DNA from 2 places in the Amycolatopsis sp. NPDC104819 genome. Region 1 is predicted to be linked to the other one. Evidence: riboswitches for the same ligand, from Rfam matches in the RefSeq annotation. Region 1 holds a riboswitch; the other holds the start of a gene.

What was found. A riboswitch is a leader RNA that binds a small molecule or an ion and turns the genes downstream of it on or off. The one in region 1 is predicted to bind glycine.
Region 2: it holds a riboswitch for glycine, as region 1 does, so the genes downstream of both, gcvP (aminomethyl-transferring glycine dehydrogenase) here and gcvP (aminomethyl-transferring glycine dehydrogenase) in region 1, are expected to answer to the same signal.

Annotation. Positions count from the first base shown of each region.
Region 1 is NZ_JBVJON010000010.1:225,381-232,410, reverse strand. Features, by position in the region: gene trxA (thioredoxin) at 1-72, shown strand, start outside; gene ACZ63E_RS31100 (TetR/AcrR family transcriptional regulator) at 53-685, opposite strand; gene ACZ63E_RS31095 (MerR family transcriptional regulator) at 964-1,542, shown strand; glycine riboswitch at 1,585-1,683, shown strand; gene gcvP (aminomethyl-transferring glycine dehydrogenase) at 2,005-4,884, shown strand; gene ACZ63E_RS31085 (hypothetical protein) at 4,935-5,237, opposite strand; gene ACZ63E_RS31080 (hypothetical protein) at 5,467-5,742, opposite strand; gene ACZ63E_RS31075 (NAD-dependent epimerase/dehydratase family protein) at 5,835-6,782, shown strand; gene ACZ63E_RS31070 (glycosyltransferase) at 6,779-7,030, shown strand, end outside.
Region 2 is NZ_JBVJON010000024.1:3,363-10,392, forward strand. Features, by position in the region: gene gcvP (aminomethyl-transferring glycine dehydrogenase) at 1-2,603, opposite strand, end outside; glycine riboswitch at 2,739-2,832, opposite strand; gene ACZ63E_RS44110 (helix-turn-helix domain-containing protein) at 2,911-4,203, opposite strand; gene ACZ63E_RS44115 (hypothetical protein) at 4,276-4,473, shown strand; gene ACZ63E_RS44120 (3-oxoacyl-ACP reductase) at 4,470-5,237, opposite strand; gene ACZ63E_RS44125 (aldehyde dehydrogenase family protein) at 5,237-6,601, opposite strand; gene ACZ63E_RS44130 (gamma-glutamyl-gamma-aminobutyrate hydrolase family protein) at 6,598-7,030, opposite strand, start outside.

The DNA.
Region 1 (7,030 bases):
ATCGTCGGCGCGTTCCCGAAGGCCCGCATCGAAGAGCGGCTCGACCGGGCGCTCAAGGCGCCGTCGCTTTGACGAAGGTGTCCGCCACCTCGCGGCCGTACTGCTCCAGGTCCAGCGACGGGTCCGCCGCGTAGGCCGCGGCGACCCCGTCGACGGCCTGCGCGACCGACATCGCCATCACCTCGGGCGTGAAGACGCCGAAAGCGCCTTCCGCCTGGCCCTGCTTGAGCTGGCGGGCCAGGCCGTGCACCCGCATGTCGTCGACCAGGACCTTCGTCATCACCCAGCCTTCGGCGTCGTCGGCGTTGGCGGACATCTCCGCCAGCACCCGGACGCACTCCGGGTACGCGCGCAGGAACGCGATCGACGTCTCGATGTGCGCCCGCAGGTAGCCGGGCCGGTCGGCCGGGTCGACCCCGCCGCCGGTGCGCTCCTCGAGGAACTCGTTCTTCGTCTCGACGACGGTGCTCAGCACGGCCTGCATCAGGCCGGCCTTGTTCGTGAAGTGGTAGGAGATCATCCGGGTGCTGCTGAGCCCGGCGCGCTCCTTGATCTTGGCGAACGTCGCCTTCCGGTACCCGAGGTCGGCGATGACGCCGATGGTCGCGCCGATGATCTGCGCGCGGCGCGCCGCCTCCGTGACGCTGAGGCCCATTTCGGCCATGAGGTCGGTGTTTACTTGCATGAGTAAAAATGTACTTGGCTGAGTAAATCGGCGCAAGAGGTTTGAACCACCGCGCCGGGGGTACGGCGAACGGCTCAAAGGCTCATCCGGTCGTTGAGGCTTGCCGCGCGTCGCGTTGACCGGTGTTCTCCTGGCGCTTACCGTCGGAGGAGGTAAATCGCCACGGTGTGATTCACGGTCTGGGGCCGGACCGTGGCGGTTGATCTCCGGTGGGTCCCGCTCCTGGGACTCCCCGGCTGTCATTCGCCGGCCGTCCGGTCGGGCGAGGGGAGGCTTGCGTGGTCGAGGCTGGTTCCGAGAAGCAGCCTGTCGAGGTCGCGACTGGTGAGCAGGGTGAGCTGTTCCCCGACGACTCGCTGCCCGACGAGCTGGTGGGCTACCGGGGTCCGGCGGCGTGCCAGATCGCCGGCATCACCTACCGCCAGCTGGACTACTGGGCGCGCACGAAGCTGGTGGCGCCGAGCATCCGCACGGCGCACGGCTCCGGCTCGCAGCGGCTGTACTCGTTCAAGGACATCCTGGTGCTCAAGGTCGTCAAGCGGCTGCTGGACACCGGGGTCTCCCTGCAGAACATCCGGGTGGCGGTCGACCACCTGCGGGTCCGCGGGGTCCGCGACCTCGCCAAGGTGACGCTGTTCTCCGACGGCACCACGGTCTACGAGTGCACCTCGCCGGAGGAGATCGTCGATCTGCTCCAGGGCGGCCAGGGTGTGTTCGGCATCGCGGTCAGCGGGGCGATGCAGGAGATCAGCGGCACGATCCACGAGTTCCCGGCCGAGCGCGCCGACGGCGGTGTGGTCGAGACGCACGAACCGGACGAGCTCACCCAGCGCCGCAACGCACGCAAGACCGGGTGATCATCGCCGCGGGGAGGCGAGTAAGGTTCCCCCTGCGGTCGACGAATCCGCGCGGGAGAGTCCGAGCCACACCTTGAGCTCGGCGCCGAAGGAGCAAGTCCTCCCCGGAACCTCTCAGGCACCCTGGACCGCGCGGACGAGACGCCTCTGGAAAGCGGGTCGTCAGGACACAGCCTGATGGCCCCGCCGACGGTGCAAGCCCGGCTCAACCTGCGGGCGAAACTCTCAGGCGCCCGACACGGGTACGGACAGAGTGGGGAGGGTTTCCTCGGGGTTCGGATGAGCCGTGCTGCGGGTTTGGGTGAACCGTGCTCGCGGAGGGCGCTCGCCTCAACCCTCCGCGGTGTCTTGTGGGGGTGCAACCCCCACACCCCGCCCGGCGGGCTCCGCCCCCGGACCCCCGCCGTGGTCACCTTCGCGTTTAGAGTCGGGTTGGGTGGACGCTGCCGTTCGGAGGAGGCCATCGTGGACTTGTCGCTCGCCTCCCTCGAACAAGGGGTTCCCTTCGCCGACCGGCACATCGGGCCCGGGCCGGACGAGCTGCGCCACATCCTCGACGTCATCGGCGTCGCCTCGCTGGACGAGCTCGCCGAGCGGGCCGTGCCGTCGTCGCTGCGGGAGTCCGCCGAGCCGCTCGTCCTTCCGCCGGCGGCCACCGAAGCCCAGGCGCTTGCCGAGCTCCGGGAGCTGGCCTCCCGGAACCGGCCGATGGCCCAGATGATCGGCCTCGGTTACCACGACACCGTCACCCCGCCCGTCATCCGGCGGAACGTGCTCGAGAACCCCGCCTGGTACACCGCCTACACGCCTTACCAGCCGGAAATCTCGCAGGGACGGCTCGAAGCACTGCTCAACTTCCAGACCATGGTCGCCGACCTGACCGGGCTGCCGGTCGCGAACGCGTCCCTGCTCGACGAAGCCACCGCGGCCGCCGAGGCGATGACGCTCGTGCGCCGGGCGGGCAAGTCCGCGTCGAACCGCTTCGTCGTCGACGAGGACACCCTGCCGCAGACGCTCGCCGTGCTCCGGACCCGCGCGGAGCCGCTGGGCATCGAGCTGGTCGTCGAAGATCTCTCGCGGGGGCTCACCGGCTTGGGGCTCGGCGGTGACTTCTTCGGGGTGCTGCTGTCCTACCCCGGGGCGTCCGGCGCGGTGCGCGAGCTCGACCTGACGATCGCCGACGCGAAGAAGCACGGCGCCGCGGTGGTCGTCGCCGCGGATCCGCTCGCGCTGACCCTGCTGCGTCCGCCGGGTGAGCTCGGCGCCGACGTCGCGGTCGGCTCGACGCAACGCTTCGGCGTCCCGATGGGCTTCGGCGGCCCGCACGCCGCGTACCTGGCGGTGCGCCAGGGCCTCGAGCGACAGCTGCCCGGCCGGCTGGTCGGCGTCTCGAAGGACGCGGACGGCGCACCCGCGTACCGGCTCGCCCTCCAGACGCGCGAGCAGCACATCCGCCGGGAGAAGGCGACGTCGAACATCTGCACCGCGCAGGTCCTGCTCGCGGTCATGGCGTCGATGTACGCGGTGCACCACGGACCCGACGGGCTGCGCGGGATCGCGCTGCGGGCGCACCGGATGGCGACCGTGCTCGCGGCCGGGCTGTGCGAGGGCGGCGTCGAGGTGGTGCACGGCGAGTTCTTCGACACGGTCCTCGCGGCGGTGCCCGGCCGGGCGGACGCGGTGGTCGCGGCGGCCCGCGACCTCGGGGTGAACCTGCGGCGGGCCGACGACGACCACGTCGGCGTCGCCTGCGACGAGACCACGACACGTGAGCGGCTTTCCTGCGTGTGGAAGGTGTTCGGCGTCTCGGTGTCCGATGTGGACGGCCTCGACGCGGACACCGCGGACGCGCTCCCGGCGCCGCTGCGGCGCACCAGCGCGTTCCTGACCCACCCGGTGTTCCACGCGCACCGCTCGGAAACCGCGCTGCTGCGCTACCTGCGGGAGCTGTCCGACAAGGACATCGCGCTCGACCGGAGCATGATCCCGCTCGGCTCGTGCACGATGAAGCTCAACGCCACCGCGGAGATGGAGCCGGTCACCTGGCCCGAGTTCGCCGGGCTGCACCCGTTCGCGCCGGCCGAGGACGCGGCCGGGCTGCTGACCGTCGTCGCCGACCTCGGCGCCTGGCTGGCGCGGATCACCGGCTACGACACGGTTTCCCTGCAGCCCAACGCCGGCAGCCAGGGCGAGTTCGCGGGCCTGCTGGCGATCCGGGCGTACCACCGCTCCCGCGGTGAGCGCACCCGCGACGTCTGCCTGATCCCGGCCAGCGCGCACGGCACGAACGCGGCGAGCGCCGTGATGGCGGGCATGCGGGTGGTCGTCGTCCGCTGCGACGACGAGGGCAACATCGACCTCGCGCACCTGAAGTCCACTGTGGACGCCCACCGCGGCGACCTGGCCGCGATCATGCTCACCTACCCGTCGACGCACGGGGTCTACGAGGACACCGTCGGCGAGGTCTGCGCGGCGGTGCACGACGCGGGCGGGCAGGTGTACGTCGACGGCGCCAACCTCAACGCCCTGATCGGCGTCGCCCAGTACGGCCGGTTCGGCGCCGACGTCTCGCACCTCAACCTGCACAAGACTTTCTGCGTTCCGCACGGCGGTGGCGGCCCCGGGGTCGGCCCGATCGGGGTCCGCGCGCACCTGGCGCCGTTCCTGCCGAACCACCCGCTGCAGCCGGCCGCCGGCCCGGCGACCGGGGTCGGCCCGGTCAGCGCGGCGCCCTGGGGCAGCGCGTCGATCCTGCCGATCTCGTGGGCCTACGTCCGGATGATGGGCGCGGAAGGCCTGCGCCGGGCGACGCTGGTCGCGGTGGCGAACGCCAACTACGTCGCGAAGCGCCTCGGTGAGCACTACCCGGTCCTGTACGCGGGCCACTCGGGCCTGGTCGCGCACGAATGCATCCTCGACCTGCGGCCGCTGACGAAGGCCACCGGCGTGACGGTGGACGACGTCGCGAAGCGCCTGGCGGACTACGGGCTGCACGCGCCGACGATGTCGTTCCCGGTCGCCGGCACGCTGATGGTGGAGCCGACGGAGAGCGAGGACCTCGCCGAGCTGGACCGGTTCTGCGCGGCGATGATCGCCATCCGCGGCGAGATCGACCGCGTCGCCTCGGGGGAGTGGCCGCTGGCCTGCTCGCCGCTGCGGCACGCGCCGCACACCGCGCGCTGCGTGGCGGGCGAGTGGGAACGGCCGTACAGCCGGGAGACGGCGGTGTTCCCGGCGGGCGCCGCGGCGGCCAAGATCTGGCCGCCGGTCCGCCGCATCGACGGCGCGGCGGGGGACCGGAACCTGGTCTGCTCCTGTCCGCCCCCGGAAGCCTTCGCCTGAGCGCGGTCACGCCGGAGCCGCCAGGCGTACCATCAGCTCCGTCCGGCTGGTCAACCCCAGGCCCGGTCCCGCGCCGAGAACCCCGGCCGGGAACGGCTCAAGGTCAGGATGCGGCCGTGCCGGTCGTCGACCTGGACGATGCGCAGCAGCTGGTCGACCGTGCCCCGCGGGCGGGAGTAGTCGGTGTACAGCGGCAACGCGCGCAGCGTCCGCAGGTCCGCCAGGTCGCTCAACGCCGCTGACGTCCCCAGCGGCAGCCGCCCGTCGCGGTGGGCCGCGAACGCCGGGTGCTGGTGCACCTGGGCCCGGAACCCGGCGTGGCGCAGCAGGTTGTGCTCCGGCCGGTCGGTCACGGCGCCGGTCAGCCGCCGGGTCGTGTGCTCCGCGCTGGTGCACGACGCGAAGTCGCAGCCGACGAGCCGGGCGAGCCCGGTCAGCCCGGCCGCCGGCCCTGAACTCCCGTGCCACCTCGAGGGCGCGGTGCAGGTGCCGCGCCGTCAGTTCACTGCTCACTCCCGATCCCCCTCGGCTCGCCCGGTGGAGAAAGACCCGGGCGGGCCGAGGGAGATACGAACTCCGACGTTACCGGGCGATCCGGACGTTCAGTGTGGTGTTCGCGCCGGCGCTCACCATCGACTGCGCGATGCTGCTGATCCCGGCCGGTGCGCTGGAGAAGTTCGTGCTGCCGTCGTCTTCGTTGTCGAACCGGCGCGAGAACTCCTGGGAGCCGTTCGGGCAGTTCGCGCCCAGCTTGAGCACCGTGTAGGGCCGGAACGAGCCGGACTGCGTGACCCCGCGGAACGCGGTGCCGTTGACTCGGCAGAAGAACATCTCCCCTTGGACGGTCTGACCGCTCACGGACACCAACCCGGCGGGGCCGCCGGCCATACGCACTTCTGCGTACGCGGGCCCACGGCGTCCGCACAGGGACGGCGGGTAGGTTGACGCCCATGGCGAGTGCGCACGGTCCTGATCGGACGTCCGTGGTCGTGACCGGCGGCAGCGGCTTCATCGGCCGGGCCGTCGTGCGCGCCCTTCGCGACCGGAGCGTCCCGGTCACCGTCGTCGACCGGGTCCCGTTCCCCGAGGACCTCGACGGCGTCCGCGTCGTGACCGGCGACCTGCGCGACGCGGCCGTCCGCGAGGAAGCCGTGACGCGGGAGACCGCCGGCATCGTGCACCTCGCCGCGCTGACGTCGGTGCTGAAGTCGGTCGAGCTGCCCGAAGACACCTTCGCGGACAACGTCCTGGTCACCCAGGAGCTGCTGGAGCTCGCCCGGCGCCGGGAGGTGCCGAAGTTCCTGCTCGCCTCGACCAACGCCGTGATCGGGAACGTCGGCACCGCGACCATCACGCCGGACCTGCCGCTGTGGCCGCTGACGCCCTACGGCGCGACCAAGGCGGCGTGCGAGATGCTGCTCTCGGGCTACGCCGGCGCGTACGGGATGACCACGTGTGCGTTGCGGTTCACCAACGTCTACGGCCCGGGAATGTCCCACAAGGACAGTTTCGTGCCGCGGATGATGCGGGCCGCGCTGACCGGCGCCGGGGTCAAGATCTACGGTGACGGCCGCCAGCGCCGCGACCTCGTGCACGTCGACGACGTCGTCCGCGCGATCCTGCTGGCCCTCGACAGCGGCCACTCGGGCCGCGCGATCGTCGGCGCCGGGCGGTCGGTGTCGGTGCTGGAGATGGTCGAGGCCGTGCGCGAGGTGACCGGCGCCGAGCTGCCGGTCGAGCACGTCGAGGCCCCGGCGGGGGAGATGCCCGCCGTGGTCGTGGACGTCTCGGCCAGCGCGGAGACGATCGGCTACGAGCCGTCGGTCTCGCTCGTCGACGGGTTGGCCACGGCGTGGAAGTACTTCTCGAACCTCGACCGTCCAAACGCGACCCCGTGAGAGCGTTCCTCCGGCGGCACTGGCTGCTGCTCCTGTTCCTCGTCCCGGCGATCGCGCTCCGGGTGCTGACCTGGCTCGCCTACCGGCCCGCGCTGCTGTTCATCGACTCGTTCCGCTACATCGACAACCTGCACGCGCTGCGCGCCGACCAGCTCGACCCGATCGGCTACGACCTCGTGCTGCGTCCGCTGCTGGCGGTGGGCGGACTCGCCTGGGTCGCGGCGGTGCAGCACGTCGGAGGTGTGCTG
Region 2 (7,030 bases), on a different contig from region 1:
ACCTCGTCGATCTCGGCGCGGATGGCGATCATCGCGTCGCAGAACCGGTCGATCTCGCCCAGGTCCTCGGACTCGGTCGGCTCGACCATCAGCGTGCCCGCGACCGGGAACGACATGGTCGGCGCGTGGAAGCCGTAGTCGATGAGCCGCTTCGCGACGTCGTCGACCGTCACGCCGGTCTCCTTGGTGAGCTGGCGCAGGTCGAGGATGCACTCGTGCGCGACCAGGCCGTCCTGGCCGGTGTAGAGCACCGGGTAGTGCGGAGCGAGGCGCGAGGCGACGTAGTTCGCGGCCAGCACGGCGACCTTCGTCGCGGCGGTCAGGCCGGGCGCGCCCATCATCCGGACGTAGGCCCAGGAGATCGGCAGGATCGACGCCGAGCCGTACGGCGCGCCGCTGATCGGGCCGACGCCGGTTTCCGGGCCCGCGGCGTCGAGCAGCGGGTGGTTCGGCAGGTACGGCGCGAGGTGCGCGCGCACCGCGACCGGGCCGACGCCGGGGCCGCCGCCGCCGTGCGGGATGCAGAAGGTCTTGTGCAGGTTCAGGTGCGAGACGTCGCCGCCGAACTCGCCCGGCTTGGCCAGGCCCAGCAGGGCGTTGAGGTTCGCGCCGTCGACGTACACCTGGCCGCCGCCGTCGTGGACGATCTTGGCCAGCTCGTCGATCGAGTGCTCGTACACGCCGTGCGTGGACGGGTAGGTGACCATGATCGCGGCGAGCGTGTCGCGGTGGCTGTCCACCTTGGACCGCAGGTCGGCCAGGTCGACGTTGCCCTCGTCAGTGCACTTCACGACGACCACGCGCATCCCGGCGAGCACCGCGGACGCGGCGTTGGTGCCGTGCGCGGACGACGGGATCAGGCAGACGTCACGAGCCTCGTCGCCGTTCGCGCGGTGGTACGCGCGGATCGCGAGGAGCCCGGCGAGCTCGCCCTGGCTGCCCGCGTTCGGCTGCAGCGACACCTGGTCGTAGCCGGTGACCTCGGCCAGCCAGTCCGCCAGCTGCCCCACCAGCGTGTGGTACCCGGAAGCGTCCTCGGCCGGGGCGAACGGGTGGATGCCGGCGAACTCGCGCCAGCTGATCGGCTCCATCTCGGTGGTGGCGTTGAGCTTCATCGTGCAGGAGCCGAGCGGGATCATGCCGCGGTCGAGCGCGTAGTCCTGGTCGGACAGGCGACGCAGGTAGCGCAGCATCGCCGTCTCAGAGCGGTGGCTGCCGAAGACCTCGTGGCCCATGAAGCCGCTCTCGCGGGCGAGACCGTTGGGGAGCGCGACGCCGTCCTGGACGTCTTCCTCGACCCCGAACGCCTTCAGGACCTTCGCGGCGATCGCGGAGGTGCTGACCTCGTCGAAGGCGACCCGCACGTGGTCGGCGTCCACGTGGCCGAGGTTGATCCCGGCTTCGCGGGCGGCGGCGTGGACCTCGGCGGCCTGGCCGGGGACCCGTGCGACAACCGTGTCGAAGAAGGACTCGTGCACCACCTCGACGCCGATCTTGCGGAGAGCGTCCGCGAAGCCCGCGGCGAGGCCGTGGACGCGCTGGGCGATCCGCTTGAGGCCGTCCGGGCCGTGGTAGACCGCGTACATCGCGGCCAGCACGGCCGGGAGGACCTGCGCGGTGCAGATGTTGGACGTCGCCTTCTCGCGGCGGATGTGCTGCTCACGGGTCTGCAACGCGAGGCGGTAGGCGGAGTTGCCGTCGGCGTCGACCGAGACGCCGACCAGGCGCCCGGGCAGCGAACGCTCGAGGCCGGAGCGGACGGACATGTACCCGGCGTGCGGGCCGCCGTAGCCGAGCGGGACGCCGAAGCGCTGCGTCGACCCGGCGGCGACGTCGGCGCCGAACTCGCCCGGCGCGGTGATCAGAGTGAGGGCGAGGAGGTCGGCGGCGACGGTGAACAGCGCGCCCGCGGCCTTCGCCGACTCGGAAATCGCGTGGTAGAAGCCGCGGCCGCGCAGCACACCGGACGCGCCGGGGTACTGGGCGACGACGCCGAAGAACTCGTCCGGGAGGCCGGTGAGCAGGTCGCGGACCTCGACCTCGATGCCGAGCGCCTCGACGCGGGTCCGCACGACGGCGATGGTCTGCGGCAGGCACTCGGCGTCGAGCACGACCTTGTTGGACTTCGACTTGGACGCGCGACGCATCAGCGTGACGGCCTCGGCGACGGCGGTCGACTCGTCCAGCAGGGACGCGTTCGCGGTGGCCAGGCCGGTCAGGTCGGCGACCATCGTCTGGAAGTTGAGGAGCGCTTCGAGCCGGCCCTGGGAGATTTCCGGCTGGTAGGGCGTGTACGCGGTGTACCAGGCGGGGTTCTCGAGGACGTTGCGGCGGATCACGCCGGGGGTGACAGTGTCGGAGTAGCCGAGGCCGATCATCTGCGTCATCGGCCGGTTGCGCGCGGCGAGGGCGCGCAGCTCGGCGGTGGCGTCCTCTTCGGACGCGGCCGGCGGGAGGGTGAGCTCACGGGTCGCGCGGATGGCGCTCGGGACGGCGGCGCCGACGAGGGCGTCCAGGCTGCCGTAACCGCACTCGGCCAGCATCTTCGCGCGCTCGGCCTCGGACGGGCCGATGTGGCGGGCGTCGAACTGCGTAGAAGTGATCGGGAGCTCCTCAGGCCGGGCGCACACGGGTGCGCTGGGAACTCCCCCTCTGTCATGGCACCTGAGAGTTTCACCGCGTGTGAAGCGGCTTTCACCTTGGGTGAGGCGCGGGTGCGCCTGCTTTCCAGAGTGGCCTCGCGCGAAGCGGTAGCGGTTACCTGAGAGATTCCGGGGAGTTTGCTCCTTCGGTGCCCCACCACGTTCGTGAGGGCTCTCCCGCCTCGGCTCGACGGCCCGATCTGCAGTTGTGGCGGTTACCGTACCTGCCGCCTGCGAGATCAGTCTACTTCACACGGGCAACGCCACATCAGTCTTCGAGCGCGACTCGACGCACGGCGCTCCCCGCCAGCACAGGCGGCCGGCGCACCCGGCCCGAAGGCAGCACCAGCCGCTTCAACGGCCCGCCGAGTGGCACCGGCGGGTGCCCGGCGCCGAGGAGCACCTGCTCCACGATCTGCTCCGCGAGCCAAGCCACCGTGTCGTTGAGCCGGTCGAGGCTCGGGCGGGCGCCGTCGAAGACGTCCTCGTCGGCCAGCGTCACTTCGAAGTAAGCGTGGCCCGGGGGCACCGACACCGCCTCCTCGATCGCGCGGGCGCCGTCGAGGGGATCGTCAAAGCCCGCTTCGAGGAGCGCCGAACGGTAGATCCGGGCGGCCCGCGCGCGCATCCGGGGGCCGTAGCGGACGACGACCGGGAGCCGTCCGGTCAGGTCGGGGACGGCCAGGCCGTGCAGCAGCATGATCGGCGGCACCGAGTGCACCAGCCGCGGCGCGGGTTCGGCCAGCTCACGGGCGGTGATCCGGACGCGGTCGGCCATCGTGTCGGGCAGGCCGAAGTAGCGGAAGTCGACGTTGCCGAACCCGAGCCCGTCGGCGACCAGCGACGCGAGCAGCTCGCCGTACCCCCAGATCGGCGACAGCACGACAACCGGCGGCGCGGCCACGACCGGCGACGGCGCGGGCGGGCGCGTCGCCTCCTGCTCGGGCACCTGGATGACCAGCCGCGGCGGCTCGTGCCAGTCGTGCACCTCGGCGACCCGCCAGTACAGCCCGAGCGGCCGCCACAGCTCGCCGAGGACGTCGTGTTCGAGGATCCGCCGCGCCTCTTCCTCGGAAAACGGGAAGTCCCGCGGCGGCACGATCCCGACGTAGTGGTGGTAGGTGACGCGGACCTCGTCCCCGCGGGTGGCGGACCGGATCCGCATCTCCCAGTCGACCGGCGACGCGGCGATGAGGTTGGCGACCTGGGTGCCGGGCGAGGAGTAGACGAGCGCGGTGGCCTGCCGGAGGAACTGCCCGGCCTGGTCGATGCCTTCCCGCAGCGCCTTCGCGGCGTGAGCGACGTGCACCGGGCTGGCCAGGGAGTCGGGCAGCACGCCGGCGACGCGCAGGAGGTCCGCCTCGCTGAGCCCGGTGACCTCGGCGAGCTGGGCCCAGTGGTCGAAGACGGTCACCTTCGGCGCGTGCCGGTGCTCGACCCAGCTGCGCAGCGTCGACGTCGGGACGCCGATGCGTCGCGCGGCCTCGTCGAAGGAAAGCCCCCTCGCGCGGATGCCGGCCCGGACCGCTTCCGCCCACTCGTCGGCGCGCCAGTGCGTCACCTCACAAAGCTAACGAAACCCGCTAGTTTTGCGCAGGGACAAATCGCCCACGCCGGCTCGACGCTGGTGACCATGACCACCACCGTCATCGCCCTGACCCTGATCGTCGGCGTCCTGACCTTCGCCGCCGGCGCGTTCCTCGCCTCGGAGATCGCCGTTCGCGTGCTGCGGCGCCGCGAACGGCTCGTCTCCGAAGAGCGCAAGAAGCTCAACGCCGCCTGGAGCTACCTCCGGGAGGTCTACGGCGTCAAGAAACCGACCAAGCGTTAGAGCGGAGTGACGTACGCGCCGGAGATGCCGCCGTCGACCAGGAACTGCGACGCCGTGATGAAGCTGGCGTCATCGCTGGCCAGGAACGCCACCGCCGCCGCGATCTCCTCCGGCTCGGCGAACCGGCCGACCGGCACGTGGACCAGGCGCCGCGCCGCGCGTTCCGGGTCCTTCGCGAACAGCTCCTTGAGCAGCGGCGTGTTGACCGGCCCCGGGCACAGCGCGTTAACGCGGATGTTCTCGCGCGCGAACTGGATGCCGAGCTCACGGCTCATGGCGAGCACGCCGCCCTTGGACGCGGTGTAGGAGATCTGCGACGTCGCCGCGCCCATCACCGCGACGAACGACGCCGTGTTGATGATGGACCCGCGACCCTGGCGCTGCATGTGCGGCAGGACGGCCTTGCAGCAGTGGTACACCGACGTCAGGTTGACCCGCTGGACCCGTTCCCACGCGTCGATGCCGGTGGTCAGGATGGAGTCGTCCTCGGGCGGGGAGATGCCGGCGTTGTTGAACGCGACGTCGACCGAGCCGAACTGCTCGACCGTGGTGTGGAAGAGGCTCTCCACCTGCTCGGCGTCGGTGACGTCGGTCTGCACGAACGCGCCGCCGATCTCGTCCGCGGCCGCCTTGCCCTCGACCGGCGTCAGGTCCGCGATGACGACCTTCGCGCCTTCGCTCGCCAGACGGCGGGCCGAGGCGAGCCCGATGCCGCTCGCGCCGCCGGTGATCACCGCGACGCGGCCTTCGAAACGCTGGACCATTACTCCTCCGTGCTCAGAAAGACGTTCTTGGTTTCGGTGAACGCCGCCGCGGCGTCGGGGCCCAGCTCGCGGCCGAGGCCGGACTGCTTGAACCCGCCGAACGGCGTCCAGTAGCGCACCGAAGAGTGCGAGTTGACGGACAGGTTGCCGGCTTCCACGCCGCGCGCCACCCGGAACGCGCGGCCGGCGTCGCGGGTCCAGATCGACCCGGACAGGCCGTACTCGGTCGCATTGGCCATCCGCAGCGCATCGGCCTCTTCGGTGAACGGCACGACCGCGACGACCGGGCCGAAGACCTCGTCCGCCGCGGCCGGGTGCCGCAGGTCCGGCGGGGTGAGGACGGTCGGCGGGAACCAGAAGCCACGGCCTTCCGGCGCGGTGCCGCGGAACGCGACCGGCGCGTCGTCCGGCACATAGGAGGCGACCTTCTCCCGGTGCGCGGCCGAGATCAGCGGGCCCATCTCGGTCTTCTCGTCGCCGGGGTCGCCGACGACGACGCCGTGCACCGCGGGCTCCAGCAGCTCCATGAAGCGGTCGTACGCGCTCGCCTGCACCAGGATCAGCGACCGCGCGCAGCAGTCCTGGCCCGCGTTGTCGAAGACGCCGTAGGGCGCGGTGGCCGCGGCCTTCTCCAGGTCGGCGTCGGCGAAGACGATGTTCGCGTTCTTGCCGCCCAGCTCCAGCGTCACGCGCTTCACCTGCGCCGCGCAGCCGGCCATGATCTGCTTGCCGACCTCGGTGGAGCCGGTGAAGACGACCTTGCGCACACCCGGGTGGTCCACGAACCGTTGGCCCACCACGGATCCCTTGCCGGGCAGCACCTGGAAGACGTCCTCGGGGATGCCCGCCTCGCGCGCCAGCTCACCGAGCCGGATGGCGGTCAACGGCGTCAGCTCGGCCGGCTTGAGGACCACGGTGTTGCCGGCGGCGAGCGCGGGCGCGAAGCCCCAGCCGGCGATCGGCATCGGGAAGTTCCACGGCACGATCACGCCGACGACGCCCAGCGGCTCGTGGAAGGTGACGTTGACCCCGCCCGGCACCGGGATCTGCTGCCCGAGCAGGCGCTCCGGCGCGGCGGAGTAGTAGTTGAGCACGTCGCGGACGTTGCCCGCCTCCCAGCGGGCGTTGCCGATGGTGTGCCCGGAGTTCTCGACCTCGAGCCGCGCGAGGTTCTCGATGTCGGCCTCGACGGCGTCGGCGAAGCGGCGCAGCAGCCGCGCGCGGTCGCCGGGAGTGACGTCGCGCCACGCCGGGAACGCCGCCTGGGCGCGGGCGATCGCCGCGTCGGTCTCCTCGGCGCCGGTCAGCGGGACGGTCCGCACCACCTCCTCGGTGGCGGGGTTCAGGACGTCGAACGTCGTCATTTCCTCTCCTTGCTCGCTTCGACGAGGGCCTGGAACAGCCGGACGTCGTCGGTGTCCTGCTCGGGGTGCCACTGGACGCCCAAGGTGAACTCACCCGGGACCTCGGCGGCTTCGACCGTGCCGTCGGCGGCCCAGCCGACGGGTTCCAGGCCGGCGCCGAGGCGGTCGACGGCCTGGTGGTGGTAACACAGCGTCTTCGTCTCGGACCCGAGGATCGCGGCGGCCCGGCTGCCCTCGGCCAGCGTGACGGTGCCCCGGCCGAACGTCGCGGGCGCGGGCTGGTGCTCGGTGGTGTCCCGGGCCTCGGGCAGGTGCTGGGTCAGGGTGCCGCCGAGGGCGACGCTCATCACCTGCAGGCCGCGGCAGACGCCGAGCACCGGTTTGCCCTGGCGCCGGGCCGCTTCGAACAGGCCGAACTCGAAGGCGTCG